DNA from 4 places in the Alteromonas sp. CyTr2 genome. Region 2 is predicted to be linked to each of the others. Evidence: predicted binding sites of a transcription regulator. Region 2 holds the regulator's gene; each other region holds the start of a gene.
The links. Region 2 encodes sigma-54, which starts transcription at its own class of promoters, with help from an activator protein. Its sites were predicted from a motif close to GTTGGCACGNNNNTNGNNT; they were not measured.
Positions count from the first base shown of each region.

Region 1: a site for sigma-54 is predicted at 963-981, ahead of nirB (nitrite reductase large subunit NirB). Genes of this name have one in related genera too.
Region 3: a site for sigma-54 is predicted at 2,166-2,184, ahead of QME20_RS14965 (BON domain-containing protein). Genes of this name have one in related genera too.
Region 4: a site for sigma-54 is predicted at 2,016-2,034, ahead of flhA (flagellar biosynthesis protein FlhA). Genes of this name have one in related genera too.

Region 1 is NZ_CAMZMZ010000004.1:81,553-84,890, reverse strand. It holds gene QME20_RS04080 (SulP family inorganic anion transporter) at 1-845, shown strand, start outside; gene nirB (nitrite reductase large subunit NirB) at 1,157-3,338, shown strand, end outside.
Region 2 is NZ_CAMZMZ010000021.1:14,185-17,522, forward strand. It holds gene lptB (LPS export ABC transporter ATP-binding protein) at 1-387, shown strand, start outside; gene QME20_RS12120 (RNA polymerase factor sigma-54) at 461-1,942, shown strand; gene hpf (ribosome hibernation promoting factor) at 1,973-2,260, shown strand; gene ptsN (PTS IIA-like nitrogen regulatory protein PtsN) at 2,274-2,717, shown strand; gene rapZ (RNase adapter RapZ) at 2,802-3,338, shown strand, end outside.
Region 3 is NZ_CAMZMZ010000031.1:10,514-13,851, forward strand. It holds gene QME20_RS14955 (putative DNA modification/repair radical SAM protein) at 1-587, shown strand, start outside; gene QME20_RS14960 (TIGR03915 family putative DNA repair protein) at 604-1,410, shown strand; gene QME20_RS14965 (BON domain-containing protein) at 1,532-2,131, opposite strand; gene QME20_RS14970 (endonuclease/exonuclease/phosphatase family protein) at 2,798-3,338, shown strand, end outside.
Region 4 is NZ_CAMZMZ010000005.1:101,913-105,250, forward strand. It holds gene fliR (flagellar biosynthetic protein FliR) at 1-524, shown strand, start outside; gene flhB (flagellar biosynthesis protein FlhB) at 531-1,655, shown strand; gene flhA (flagellar biosynthesis protein FlhA) at 2,090-3,338, shown strand, end outside.

The sequences.
Region 1 (3,338 bases), on a different contig from region 2:
TGATCATTTTGCCTACCTCAGTCATTCTTTGCTTGGTTGGTCTAATTGAGTCGCTTCTTACTCTTTCATTAATTGACGAAATGACAGATACCCGCGGGCGCGGCAACAAAGAGTGCGTTGGCCAAGGCGTTGCAAATACCGTAAACGGTTTCTTTGGCGGTATGGGCGGTTGCGCCATGATTGGTCAAAGTATGATTAATATTAACTCTGGTGGCCGTGGCCGCTTGTCTGGTATCACCGCGGCGGTTGTATTATTAGGCTTTATTCTATTTGCTGCTCCGCTAATTGAAATGATTCCTCTCGCTGCCCTTGTTGGCGTTATGTTCGTGGTGGTTATCGCTACATTTGAGTGGGCGTCATTCAGAATTATTCGCGGCGTAAACAAAGAAGATGCGTTCGTACTTTTCCTAGTAACAGGCGTTACCGTTATCGCTGATCTGGCTATTGCGGTTGTGGTGGGTGTTATCGTTTCAGCACTGGTGTTTGCATGGAAACACGCTCGTCATATTGAAGCGAGATCCCATATCGATAACGACGGTTGGAAAGTCTATGAGCTAGACGGCCCGCTGTTCTTTGGCTCGGTATCGCATTTCAAAGACCTGTTTGATATCGCCAACGACCCTAATGATGTAGTTATTGACTTTAAAGACTCTCGCATTTGGGATTCATCAGGTATCGATGCGCTAGATACCCTTGCTGACAAATACGAAGAGCAGGGTAAAAAGCTACACATTCGCCATATCAGTGATGAATGTCGCTCACTGCTTCGCAAGGCCGATAAGTTTGTTGAAATTAACGTGGTTGAAGACCCTCGCTACCGCGTAGCGACGGATAAGCTGGCCTAAGTTATTTGATAGCCTTAATGCACCAAGTAAACACAGTTTTGCGTTTGTTTGGTGCAGTTGTGAAGTCTGAATAATGCTTATTTTGTAGTAAATCAAATAAAAACAATTATTTACGGTTTTGGCACTGAACTTGGATAGCTATAAACGTAAAGTGTGTTTTGGTGATTTGTGTCAATCGCTGAAAATTGTGTGATTTATAACACTCCGTAAAATGTGTTAGCCGACCTAAACCGTTGGCAAAATAGGCAACGAAGCCCGCATCAACGAAAGTTGAAGCGGGCTTTTTTTTGTCCCGAAAAAAGGGGAATACCATGACTTCATTGGACTCAAAACCGCAAATTGTCGTCGTAGGCAACGGCATGGTGGGGCATCATTTTGTTGAGCAGCTTCACCAAAGCGATGCCAATGTAGAAATAACCGTTTTATGCGGCGAGTCACGCCTTGCGTACGACCGCGTTTATCTGTCGTCTTTTTTTAGCGGCGCGAGTGCTGATGACTTAGCGCTCACTACACCCGCTCAGTACGCCGAGTGGGGCGTAAACGTAGTTACCAATGCCTTGGTTACCGATATAGACCGTGACAATAATAAAGTGACGACTTCTGAAGGGCAGGTGTTTAGCTACGATAAGCTTGTGTTAGCTACGGGCTCATACCCATTTGTGCCACCCATCCCTGGCAACGATCAAGAGCATTGCTTGGTGTACCGTACTATAGACGATCTACTCGCTATTGAAGCTTCAGCAGCGGTGAGCAAAGTAGGGGTTGTTGTTGGTGGTGGGCTGTTGGGTTTAGAAGCCGCTAACGCATTAAAGCAAGCCGGTCTCGACACCCACGTGGTTGAGTTTGCCCCGCAGCTTATGGCGGTACAGTTAGACCAAGCAGGTGGTAACGTTCTTAAGGACAAAATTGAAGCATTGGGCGTTACGGTTCACACCCAAAAGGCAACGCAAACTATTGAGGCCGGTGATACCTGCCGCTATAAAATGGTGTTTGCTGACGGCACTGCACTAGAAACTGACATGATTTTATTCTCTGCCGGTATTCGACCTTCCGACCAGCTCGGCAGAAAGTCAGCGCTAACACTGGGTGAGCGCGGCGGTATTGTCATTGATAACCACTGCGTGACGTCTGACCCAAACATTTACGCTGTGGGTGAATGTGCGCTGTGGGATAACAAAATCTTTGGCCTGGTAGCACCTGGCTATACCATGGCGCGCACGGCTGTAAGTCATATAACCGGCGGCGATGCCGAATTCGCTGGCGCAGATATGAGTACCAAACTCAAGCTAATGGGTGTGGAAGTGGGCTCAATTGGCGAAGCTCATGAACGCACAGCCGGTGCGCTTAGCTACACCTATTTAAATCAGCCAGAAGGCGTGTACAAAAAGCTGGTGGTAGATAGCGAGCAAAAGTACGTGCTTGGTGCTGTACTCGTTGGCGATACCAGCGACTACGACACGCTCCTACAGTATGCGCTTAATAATATCGAATTACCTGAACACCCAGAAAGTCTGATCCTACCATCATCTGATGCGGCACCAGCACTAGGTGCCGATGCACTGCCAGACACCGCGTCTATTTGTTCATGCCTAAATGTGACAAAGGGCGATATTGTTTCAGCCATTGAAGGCGGCTGTTGTAGCGTTGGCGATGTAAAAGGCGAAACCAAAGCCAGCACAGGGTGTGGAGGTTGTGCTGCCTTACTTAAAAATGTTGTGGATAGCGAACTTGAAAAGCGCGGTGTGGAAGTATCAAAAGCCATTTGTGAGCACTTCAACCATACCCGACAAGAGCTATTTCACATTGTTAAGGTAAACGGCATTCGCACCTTTGACGAGCTACTAGAGCAGCATGGTGAAGGTCTAGGGTGTGAAATTTGTAAGCCCGCTGTCGGCTCAATTTTAGCCTCGGTGTATAACGACTACATTCTTAAGGCTTCACATCTTCCTCTACAAGACACCAACGATATCTACCTTGGCAACATGCAAAAAGATGGCACGTATTCCGTTGTACCGCGTGTACCTGGTGGCGAAATAACGCCAGAGAAGTTGATTCTGCTAGGTGAAGTGGCAAAAGAATACAACTTGTACACCAAGATCACAGGTGGTCAGCGCATTGATTTATTTGGAGCGCGCGTAGAGCACTTACCGGATATCTGGGAAAAACTCGTCGCTGGCGGTTTTGAAACCGGCCATGCTTACGCGAAGGCACTGCGTACCGTGAAATCGTGTGTGGGAAGCACATGGTGCCGCTACGGTGTACAGGATTCTGTTGGCACTGCCATTGACTTAGAGAATCGTTATAAAGGCTTACGTGCGCCACACAAAATTAAATTTGCCGTCTCGGGGTGTACCCGTGAGTGCGCAGAAGCCCAAAGCAAAGACATTGGTGTTATTGCTACCGAGCAAGGCTGGAACCTGTATGTTTGCGGGAATGGCGGCATGAAGCCTCGACATGCAGACCTGTTTGCCACCGACCTAGATACCGAAACCC
Region 2 (3,338 bases):
CAAGAAGAAGAAGCTGATGCGCTACTTGATGAATTTAATATTAACCATATACGTAATAGTACTGGGATGAGTTTGTCAGGGGGCGAACGCCGTCGCGTTGAGATTGCCCGCGCTCTGGCAGCAAAACCGCAATTTATTTTGTTAGACGAACCATTTGCTGGTGTTGATCCAATATCAGTTAATGATATAAAGAAGATAATACAACATCTTCGCGATAGGGGGATTGGAATCCTTATCACGGACCATAACGTACGAGAGACATTGGATGTTTGTGAAAAGGCGTACATTGTGAGTCATGGCGAGCTTATTGCGCAAGGAACGGCGGAACAGGTTTTAAGTAATCAAAAAGTAAGGGATGTATACCTAGGCGAACAATTCAGGCTATAGTTAATGTAACCGAATTGTCATTTTTCAGTTTCGCTCTGGTATATTCAATTTAGAGCATTTAAATAAGACGTAGATGAAACCATCTTTACAGCTAAAATTTAGCCAACAACTTACCATGACACCTCAGCTTCAGCAGGCCATTAAACTGCTGCAGCTTTCTACACTTGATCTTCAACAAGAGATCCAAGAAGCGCTCGATTCTAATCCGCTATTAGAAGTTGAAGAAGGTAACGACGAGCCGCAACTAGAAAAGAACAATATCGACAACGATGACAGCGGCTCTGAGGCCACTGCTTCTGCATCTAGTGACACACTAGAAGCCGGCGATGCACTTGAGAAAAACGATCTTCCCGATGAGCTGCCAATCGACAGCACATGGGACGAATACTACTCTGCTTCATCTTCGCCTGCTCCGGGTCCATCCAATGACGACGAGCAAATCTTCCAAGGTGAGACTACTGAAGATATTCAAGAGCACCTTCTTTGGCAAATGCGCCTTACCCATTTCTCGGATACCGATCGCGCAATCGCTACAGCAATCATCGACTCTATTGACGAGTCAGGTTATTTAACCGTTACGCTAGACGATATTTTAGAAGCAGTTAACGACGATGAAATGGAAGAGCCGATAGAAATGGACGAAGTTGAATGTGTTCTTAAACGCATTCAAATGTTTGATCCCATTGGTTCAGGTTCTCGCTCTCCGCAAGAGTGCCTTATGGTGCAATTGCGTCAGTTTTCAGAAGACACGCCGTGGCTTGCTGAAGCGAAACAACTGATTGAAGAGTACTCTGACTTACTGAGCAGCAAAGACTATCGCACCCTAATGCGTAAAAGCCGATTAAAAGAAGATCAGCTACGCGAAGCAATGCGTTTACTTCAAACCTTGAATCCTCGCCCAGGTAGTGCTTTAGTTACTAAAGAGCCTGAGTATGTTATTCCTGATGTCTCAGTAACCAAGAAAAATGGCCGTTGGGTGGTTGAGCTGAACCCCGACAGTCTGCCTAAATTAAGCGTAAACCAACAGTACGCTGCAATGAGTCGCCGTGCCAAGAATAGTAGCGACTCACAATTCATCCGCTCACATATGCAAGAGGCCAAGTGGTTCATTAAGAGCCTTGAATCTCGTAACGAAACCTTGATGAAGGTTGCAAACTGCATTGTGCAGCAACAAATGGGCTTTTTTGAGCACGGCCCGGAAATGATGAAACCAATGGTGCTAAATGATGTCGCAGAAATGGTAGATATGCACGAATCGACTATTTCGCGTGTGACAACGCAAAAGTATATGCATACGCCACGTGGAATTTTCGAATTGAAGTATTTCTTCTCTAGCCACGTTGCAACTGAGTCTGGTGGTGAATGTTCATCTACAGCGATTCGTGCATTGATCAAGAAATTAGTGGCTGCTGAAAAGCCTAGCAAGCCGCTAAGTGATAGCAAGATTGCTTCATTGTTGGCCGAACAAGGCATTAAAGTTGCCCGGCGAACAATAGCAAAGTACCGGGAATCGTTGTCGATCCCGCCGTCGAACCAACGCAAGAGCCTTATTTAAACGGGCTTAATAATATAAGGAAGACGAAATATGCAAATCAACCTTACTGGTCATCATGTCGAAATCACCGACTCTTTGCGTAATTATGTCGATACGAAGTTCAGCAAACTTGAACGTCACTTTGATCACATTTCTAATGTGCATGTCATCCTGAACGTTGAAAAATTAAATCAAAAAGCCGAAGCGACCGTTCATTTAAGTGGCGCTGAAGTATTCGCATCCTCAGAAAATACCGACATGTATGCGGCGATTGACAGCATGGTTGATAAACTCGACCGGCAGGTAATCAAGCATAAGGAAAAACTGAAAAAACATTAGTAGTTAATAAAGCATGGATATACAAGCCATCGTAAGTCTGGACCGCACCGAGTGTGCGGTTCAGTGTAATAGTAAAAAGCGAATTCTTGAGATCATCGCTGATATTGCCGCCAAGCAAAACGAGAACATCGATCAGGCGACAGTACTCAACAGTTTAATGGCTCGAGAACGCATGGGTAGTACAGGCATAGGCAATGGTATCGCCCTGCCCCACGGCCGTTTAGCGGGTCTTGAGAAAGTGATAGCAATTGTTGTAACCAGCACGCCAGCTATCGACTTTGACGCCCTTGATGAAAAGCCCGTAGACATCTTTTTTGCGCTACTCGTTCCCGAGGAGCAAACCGAAGGACACCTACAAACGCTAGCCACCGTGGCTGGCAAACTAAGCGACAAAGAAACGATTAAAGCAATACGTCGCGCAACGACAAGCGACGAAATTCTTTCTGCATTAAATTAATCATTGTGCGCCTAAGTATTGATAGTTAGGCGCGTAATTCGACAACGTGTATGCGATAAAACCAGAGTATTAGGGAGAAATTAGGTGAAGCTGATCATAATCAGTGGTCGTTCGGGTTCTGGTAAATCTGTCGCACTTCGCGCATTGGAAGATTTAGGTTATTACTGTGTTGATAATATCCCGGTAAACTTGCTTCCCACACTAACTCATACTGTTGTTGATGAGTATGATCAGGTAGCGGTAAGTATTGATGTTCGAAACTTGCCTAAGAATCCTGACGATTTGGTAGAAATACTAGACTACCTGCCTTCTTCGTGGTCGATGACCATCGTTTACATTGATGCAAGCGATGACGTATTGGTTAAGCGCTTTAGCGAAACCCGACGCCTTCATCCCCTTGCTAAGCTCAATAAATCCTTATCTGAGGCGATTAAAGCTGAATCTGCCCTACTTGCACCTATCGCAGAACGAGCAGATTTATACTTAGATACCGATAAGCTGACCATTCACCAATTGGCTGAATTGATTCGAGAGCGCATTCTGGGTAAGAAGAGCTCACGCCTTGTGCTTGTTTTTGAATCTTTCGGCTTTAAGCACGGTATCCCTAAAGATGCGGATTAC
Region 3 (3,338 bases), on a different contig from region 2:
CTCGCTTTGCTCCTGGCGGACAGTCCACTCAGATGATCATAGGCGCCGATGACTCAAATGATAAAGTTATCCTTGGCACGAGTGTCAAACTGTATGGTCAACAAAAATTGCGGCGCGTTTACTATTCTGCATTTTCGCCCATCCCAGATGCGTCTGAAGTCTTGCCTCTTAAACCGGCGCCACTTATCCGTGAACACCGACTTTATCAGGCCGATTGGCTCTTGCGCTTTTATGGGTTTGGTTTAGATGAAATTGTACACAACGACATGCTAGATATGGAGCACGACCCCAAGCTTGCGTGGGCGCTACGCAATCGCCACATATTTCCCATCGATTTAAACAAAGCTGACAAGCTACTTTTATTGCGAGTTCCTGGACTGGGAGCACGCACGGTACAAAAAATTCTGGCTATTCGACGTTACACAAAGCTTAGCTGGTTCGATCTCACAAAAATGCGTTTACCCTTACAAAAATTAAAACCCTTCATTACTGTTAGTGATTATTCCCCCGCTATCCATTTGCTCGATAGCAGTAACTTTGAACAGCAATTTAAACAACCAAAACAGTTTGAATTGTTCAGCGCCTAATCTAATTGGTACCGCAATGAAAAAAGTAACAATTTCATCAGTGCCCGGATACGACGAATGGCGAAAAGCATCGAGAGAATGTCTAGCCCAACACATACCTCCGGAGAACGTTACATGGCAAACTTCGCAATCTAACCAAGACGACTTGTTTGCCGTGACCGATTCGGCCAACGCTATTGGTGAAAGCCAAACGAATTTCAGAATTCCCAGATCAGTTTTAACGCTGTTGAAGTATGCGTTATGCCACCAAGCCCCCGATCGTTTCGCTTTATGTTACCGCGTTTTATGGCGAGTAGTTTTCGAAAACAGAAACCTTATTCACTTAAAAACTGACGAAGATGTGTTGCGTCTCAACGTGCTGGCTAAAGCAGTAAAACGCGATGCATATAAGATAAGTGCTTTTTTGAGATTTCGAGAAGTTGTACTTGACGGACAAGAGCATTTTATTGCGTGGTATGAACCAGAACACTTCAGCTTGGAATTGAAGCTCGATTTTTTTCGGACTCGTTTTAAAAATATGTGTTGGTCAATACTTACCCCTTATCGAGCTGCGCATTGGAATACTAAAACACTTGTTTTGGAAGATAATCCTGACCCAAGTATTATTCCAAATGATGACAGAATTGAAAAATACTGGCTTACGTATTATGCAAATATATTTAATCCTGCCCGCGTAAAAACAAAGGCAATGTTAAGTTCAATGCCAAAAAAATACTGGAAGAATATGCCTGAGACGTCGCTTATTAACGATATGATACGCCACTCGGATGCTAGAGCACGTAAGATGATACTAAATGGAAAAAAGGTGGAGAATGGTGAATGAGTCCTCCTGACAAATATTAGCAGCTGTGCTTCCTTTGTTTATTGCGATTTGAAAAGCTCTGTAAAACGTGACCAGAAAAAAAGGGGCCGAGGCCCCTTTTTTGTGTAAAGCAACAATGATATTAGTTCATCGCAGTTTCAGTAACTACACGAAGGTTGCTTTCAACATCTTTTACGTCAGACGCATTCTTGGCAATTTCCACAGCTAGGTCACGCTCAGCATCAGAATCAACGTCGCCAGTCAGTGTTACTACACCGTTTTCTACGTCAACATCGATGTCGAAACCTGAAATATCGGTATCCATAAGAAGACGAGTTTTGATTACTGTGGCGATTTTGGCGTCAGTTAACTCGCTTGTGCCTTCGTCAACAGTATCTTCCATGTCATCTGACATGTCGCCTTCCATATCTTTGTCAGAGACAACCGTTAGCTTGTTGTCTACAGACGTTACACCGTCAATATTCGCTACTAGCTCTTCCGCTAGCTTTTTATCAACAGAGTTCTCAACCTTACCAGTAAGAACGACATTACCATTTTTAACGTCAGTGTTAATGTCGAATGAATCAAGGTTACCATTGAACAACAGCGTTGCTTCTGCTTTGCCATCAATCCATGCGTCTTTGGCACCTTTCTCCCATTTGTTGTCTGTGTCCATGTCACCTGCATATGCAGCTGTAGTCAAAGTTGTAGCAACAATCATAGAAATAAGTGAACGTTTCATAACATTTCTCCTTTGTCGAAACTCGTAGATAGTCATGCCAATTCCTTGCCAACAAAATAAGGCATTGTTTTATATGACAAATATTAATATCCAGGGCTAGTTAAGTAAGTTTTGTTTTGCAAACTTTGCCTTTGTTTGAGAACTTTTTACTTAATTTTGTTAATGCCCAAAACTCGTCAACTTCACTTAAGAAAAGCACCTATCAATTGTACTAAGGGATAACTTTTTGTCGTTGGCCGCCGCTAAGTTGCAGTGATACTTAGGTTAAACTTATTTCACAAAGCTGCCGTAGTTATAACGATTTGTGTCGCTTCACTGGGGCCTGTTGACCTTTGTTGTACATTTTTGCAGCGGTCTGTGTGCCATCTAGACAAGGCGAATGTTTGACGGTTTAGTGGTTCTAAATCGAGAACATTCAACGCAGTATAGATGGCACAAAGGCGCTGCCCGAAGGGGTCGCTATGGAAGCCTTTTACTCTTTGTCACAGTCCTTTAACTTAGCCCGCTAGGCTTGCAGGACTGTTTCGCGATTAAAAGGCTTCCATTTAGACCAAAATTTGTACACCAAAGGTCAACAGGCCCTAGCTATAGTCATCAATTTAGTTTTGCAGACAGAAGCAACAGGTGGAGTGTTTTTCGTTAATTAAACTCAAGGACCAACTAGACATGGATACTGCACTTACTGCTGTTTCAGTCTTATTTATAGCCGTAAGCTGGGCCCCTTTGCTTCCTTCTTCTCATTGGTTAGTAAGAGTGTGGGAATTTCCGCGACTACAAATAGCAGCTATCATTTCTTTGTTAATTGCTGGGCATATTTTTGAATCAACCTATTACGCACAGATAGATAGCCTAGCAGTAATTATTGTCGCTGGATTAACAGTTAGCCTTAGTTATCAGGTTATCTGGATCATTCCTTATACCCCTCTGTATAAAAGAGAAGTTAGGCACGTCGAGGTTGAGAGTGCGAGCCAAAAGCTAAGTGTTTTATCAAGCAATGTGTATATGCCTAATGACGATTTTCGCAAGCTCATTGAACATGTACGTAATAAGCAACCTGATTTTCTCGTAACGTTGGAATCTAATGAGAAGTGGCAGAAAGGCATCAGTGAAATTGAATCTGAATACCCGTATCGTAAATTTTGCCCACTCGAAAACCTCTACGGTATGCATCTTTATAGTAAGCTTCCCTTTGAAGAGATCTCATTGC
Region 4 (3,338 bases), on a different contig from region 2:
TTATATCAATGATGGTGCTCAATACCTTCGTGCTTGCAGGTCAAATTATAGCAATGCAAACCGGTTTGGGGTTTGCGTCAATCGTTGACCCGGTAAACGGTATTAACGTGCCCGCAGTCGGCCAGTTTTATCTGATACTAGCGACCTTATTGTTTTGGACCTTGGATGGGCATTTGTCCATGATCCAAATGATAGTCATGAGCTTTGAGGCGTTTCCTATAGGCGAAGCATGGTGGACCGGTGAACAGTTCCGCGATATTGCCCATTGGGCAGGCTGGATGTTTATATCGGCAGTGACCCTTTCCCTTGCGCCAATCGTCTCGCTGCTTATCGTGAACTTGGCGTTTGGCGTAATGACTAAAGCTGCACCACAGCTAAACATTTTTAGTATTGGTTTTTCCATTGCTCAGGTAATGGGATTACTGATTATTTGGATAACACTTGATAACTTTACTGCACACTTCGAAACCCAATGGTTTAGAGCCGAACAGTTTATGTGTGAACTATTGAATATTTGTTCGTAGGAAAACATGGCAGATTCAAGCGAAAAAACAGAAGACCCCACGGGGAAAAAACTCGAAGATGCCCGAAAAAAAGGGCAGCTAGCCCGTTCCCGTGAACTCTCTACGACCCTAGTACTTATCATAAGTGCTTTTATGTTTTTGTTTGTGGGCGGGTGGATTGCTGAATCTGTTTTTAAACTTACTCAGAGAATGTTCATTCTCTCTCGTGACGAAACCTATGACATAACCCACATGTTTGGCGCATGGGGTGAAGCTTTTTCGGCGGTAGGTCCTGCCGTGCTGCTATACATGGTTGTGGCAATGATAGCGGGCATTTATGGCTCTATTGCGCTTGGTGGTTTTAACTTTACCTGGGAAGGGGCAAAACCTAAGGGTTCCAAAATGAGCCCTATTCAAGGCTTCAAACGCATGTTCGGCATGAACGGCTTGGTTGAGTTACTCAAGTCTATAGCGAAAGTGGTGATCATAATTGGCATGGCCATCGGAGCGTTACTGTTCTTTGAAGATGAAGCGCTCCACCTTGATATGGAGCTTTATCCGGGAAACATTTTTCACGCACTCGACATGCTTAAGTGGGCGTTTCTTATTCTGGTGTGCGGCATGATCCCTATCGCGCTCATTGATGTGCCTTATCAAATGTATAAGCACAACAAAGAAATGAAGATGACCAAGCAAGAGGTTAAAGACGAACGGAAAAATGCGGAAGGCGACCCTATGGTTAAAGGCCGAATTCGCCGTCTACAATATCAGGCTGCAACCAAGCGCATGATGCAAGAAGTACCACAAGCAGACGTAGTGGTGACTAACCCGACCCATTTCTCGGTTGCTATCAAGTATGATGAGAAGGGAGTGAGGGCGCCGGTTGTGGTCGCTAAAGGTGCTGATGAGCTAGCGATGCACATCAGAAAAATTGCTACCGCCAACGATGTGCCGTTGATCCCTTCTCCCATGCTTGCACGCGCCATTTTCTACTCCACTGAAGTGGACGATGAAATTCCTAACGCCTTATTTATGGCGGTAGCGCAGGTGCTCGCACATGTTTATCAGTTAAAAGCGCATAGAGCAGGTAAGGGCAAACGTCCTAAGCCACTTAAACGGGATTTGCCTATCCCACCAGAGTACCGACACTAACCTAACCGCTAAATGGGTTAAAATTGACTTTGAAGGTGGGACATAGGTATGTGCCCCGAACCAGCTAGCAAATTCTCCACACGCTGTCCGTAAGTTAGGTTGTTTAGATGCATGAGCTACATGACTAAAAGTCAGCATGATGACAAGGCTGACCCAACAAAACGTTGCAACACGGTTTTGTAGTACTACCATGAATAATCCTTTTAAAATGAAGAGTAGGCCCTAGGAATAGTGACGTAATTAAAAACTGTTCGTATGTTCCTCAGATACAAAATCTTAATCGCTCTATACAAGTCACTGTAGACAGTAATCACGCATGATTACAGCTCAGATTTGGATAACTTTTGCGTAAAACACAAAGCTGGCACGTTAGTTGAAAACTCACTAGAAGATTCACATAAAGCGTCAATTTTCTGATAGAGAGACACCAAGCTATGCAGTTATCCGGTTATCTTCAGCGATTCGATAAAAATCAGCTGCAAAATTTTACCAGTGGTTTAGGCGCACCCATCGTCCTTTTGGCAATTATGGGCATGGTTATATTGCCTATGCCGCCATTCTTACTGGACGTGCTGTTTAGCTTTAATATTGCGTTGTCGCTAGTCATTATCTTGGTGGCTGTACTTACCCAGCGTCCAGTAGATTTCGGCATTTTTCCCTTGGTGTTACTTATCGCTACCGTTTTGAGATTAGCGCTTAACGTGGCTTCTACTCGCGTTGTTTTACTTTACGGGCATGAAGGCGGCGATGCAGCAGGTAAAGTTATCGAAGCCTTCGGTGAGGTCGTGATTGGTGGTAACTACGCCGTAGGTATTGTTGTTTTCGCCATTCTTCTTATTATCAACTTCAAAGTTGTAACCGCAGGCGCAGGACGTATTTCAGAAGTAAGCGCTCGCTTTACGTTAGATGCTATGCCCGGTAAGCAAATGGCCATAGATGCTGATTTAAATGCAGGGTATATAGATCAAGACCAAGCACGTAAACGCCGTGAAGAGATTACCGCAGAAGCGGATTTTTACGGGTCGATGGACGGTGCGTCAAAATTTGTAAAGGGTGATGCGGTCGCAGGCCTTTTCATCATGCTGATTAATATTGTCGGTGGTCTTTTTATTGGCATGATTCAGCACGGGCTTTCATTCGGTAACGCTATAGAAATCTACACCATATTGACCATCGGTGATGGTTTGGTGGCGCAAATTCCTTCATTATTACTTTCGGTCGCTACAGCCATTATCGTTACTCGTGAAAACGAGACCCAGGAAATGGGCAAAGAAATCCGCGGTCAGCTTGGTAATAATCAAGCTCTTTATATAGCCTCGGGCGTTCTATTTGTGATGGGTATCATTCCTGGGATGCCTCATATCGCATTCTTAGGCTTCTCATTCTTGATTGCAGGCTTTGCTTACTGGCAGTCGGTCCAAGAAAAGAGAAAGGCCGCAGAGCCCAAAGTGCCAGACAATGTGGTAAAAGATGAATCGGTTGCGCCTGAAGTGAAAGAGCTTGGCTGGGATGATGTTCAGCAGGTAGATACCATCGGATTGGAAGTGGGCTATCGTTTAATTCCTCTTGTCGATAAATCCCAAGGTGGCGAGTTGTTGACGCGCATTAAAGGCGTACGTAAGAAACTATCGCAAGAGCTGGGTTTCCTTATTCCGCCTGTCCACATTCGCGATAACTTGGATT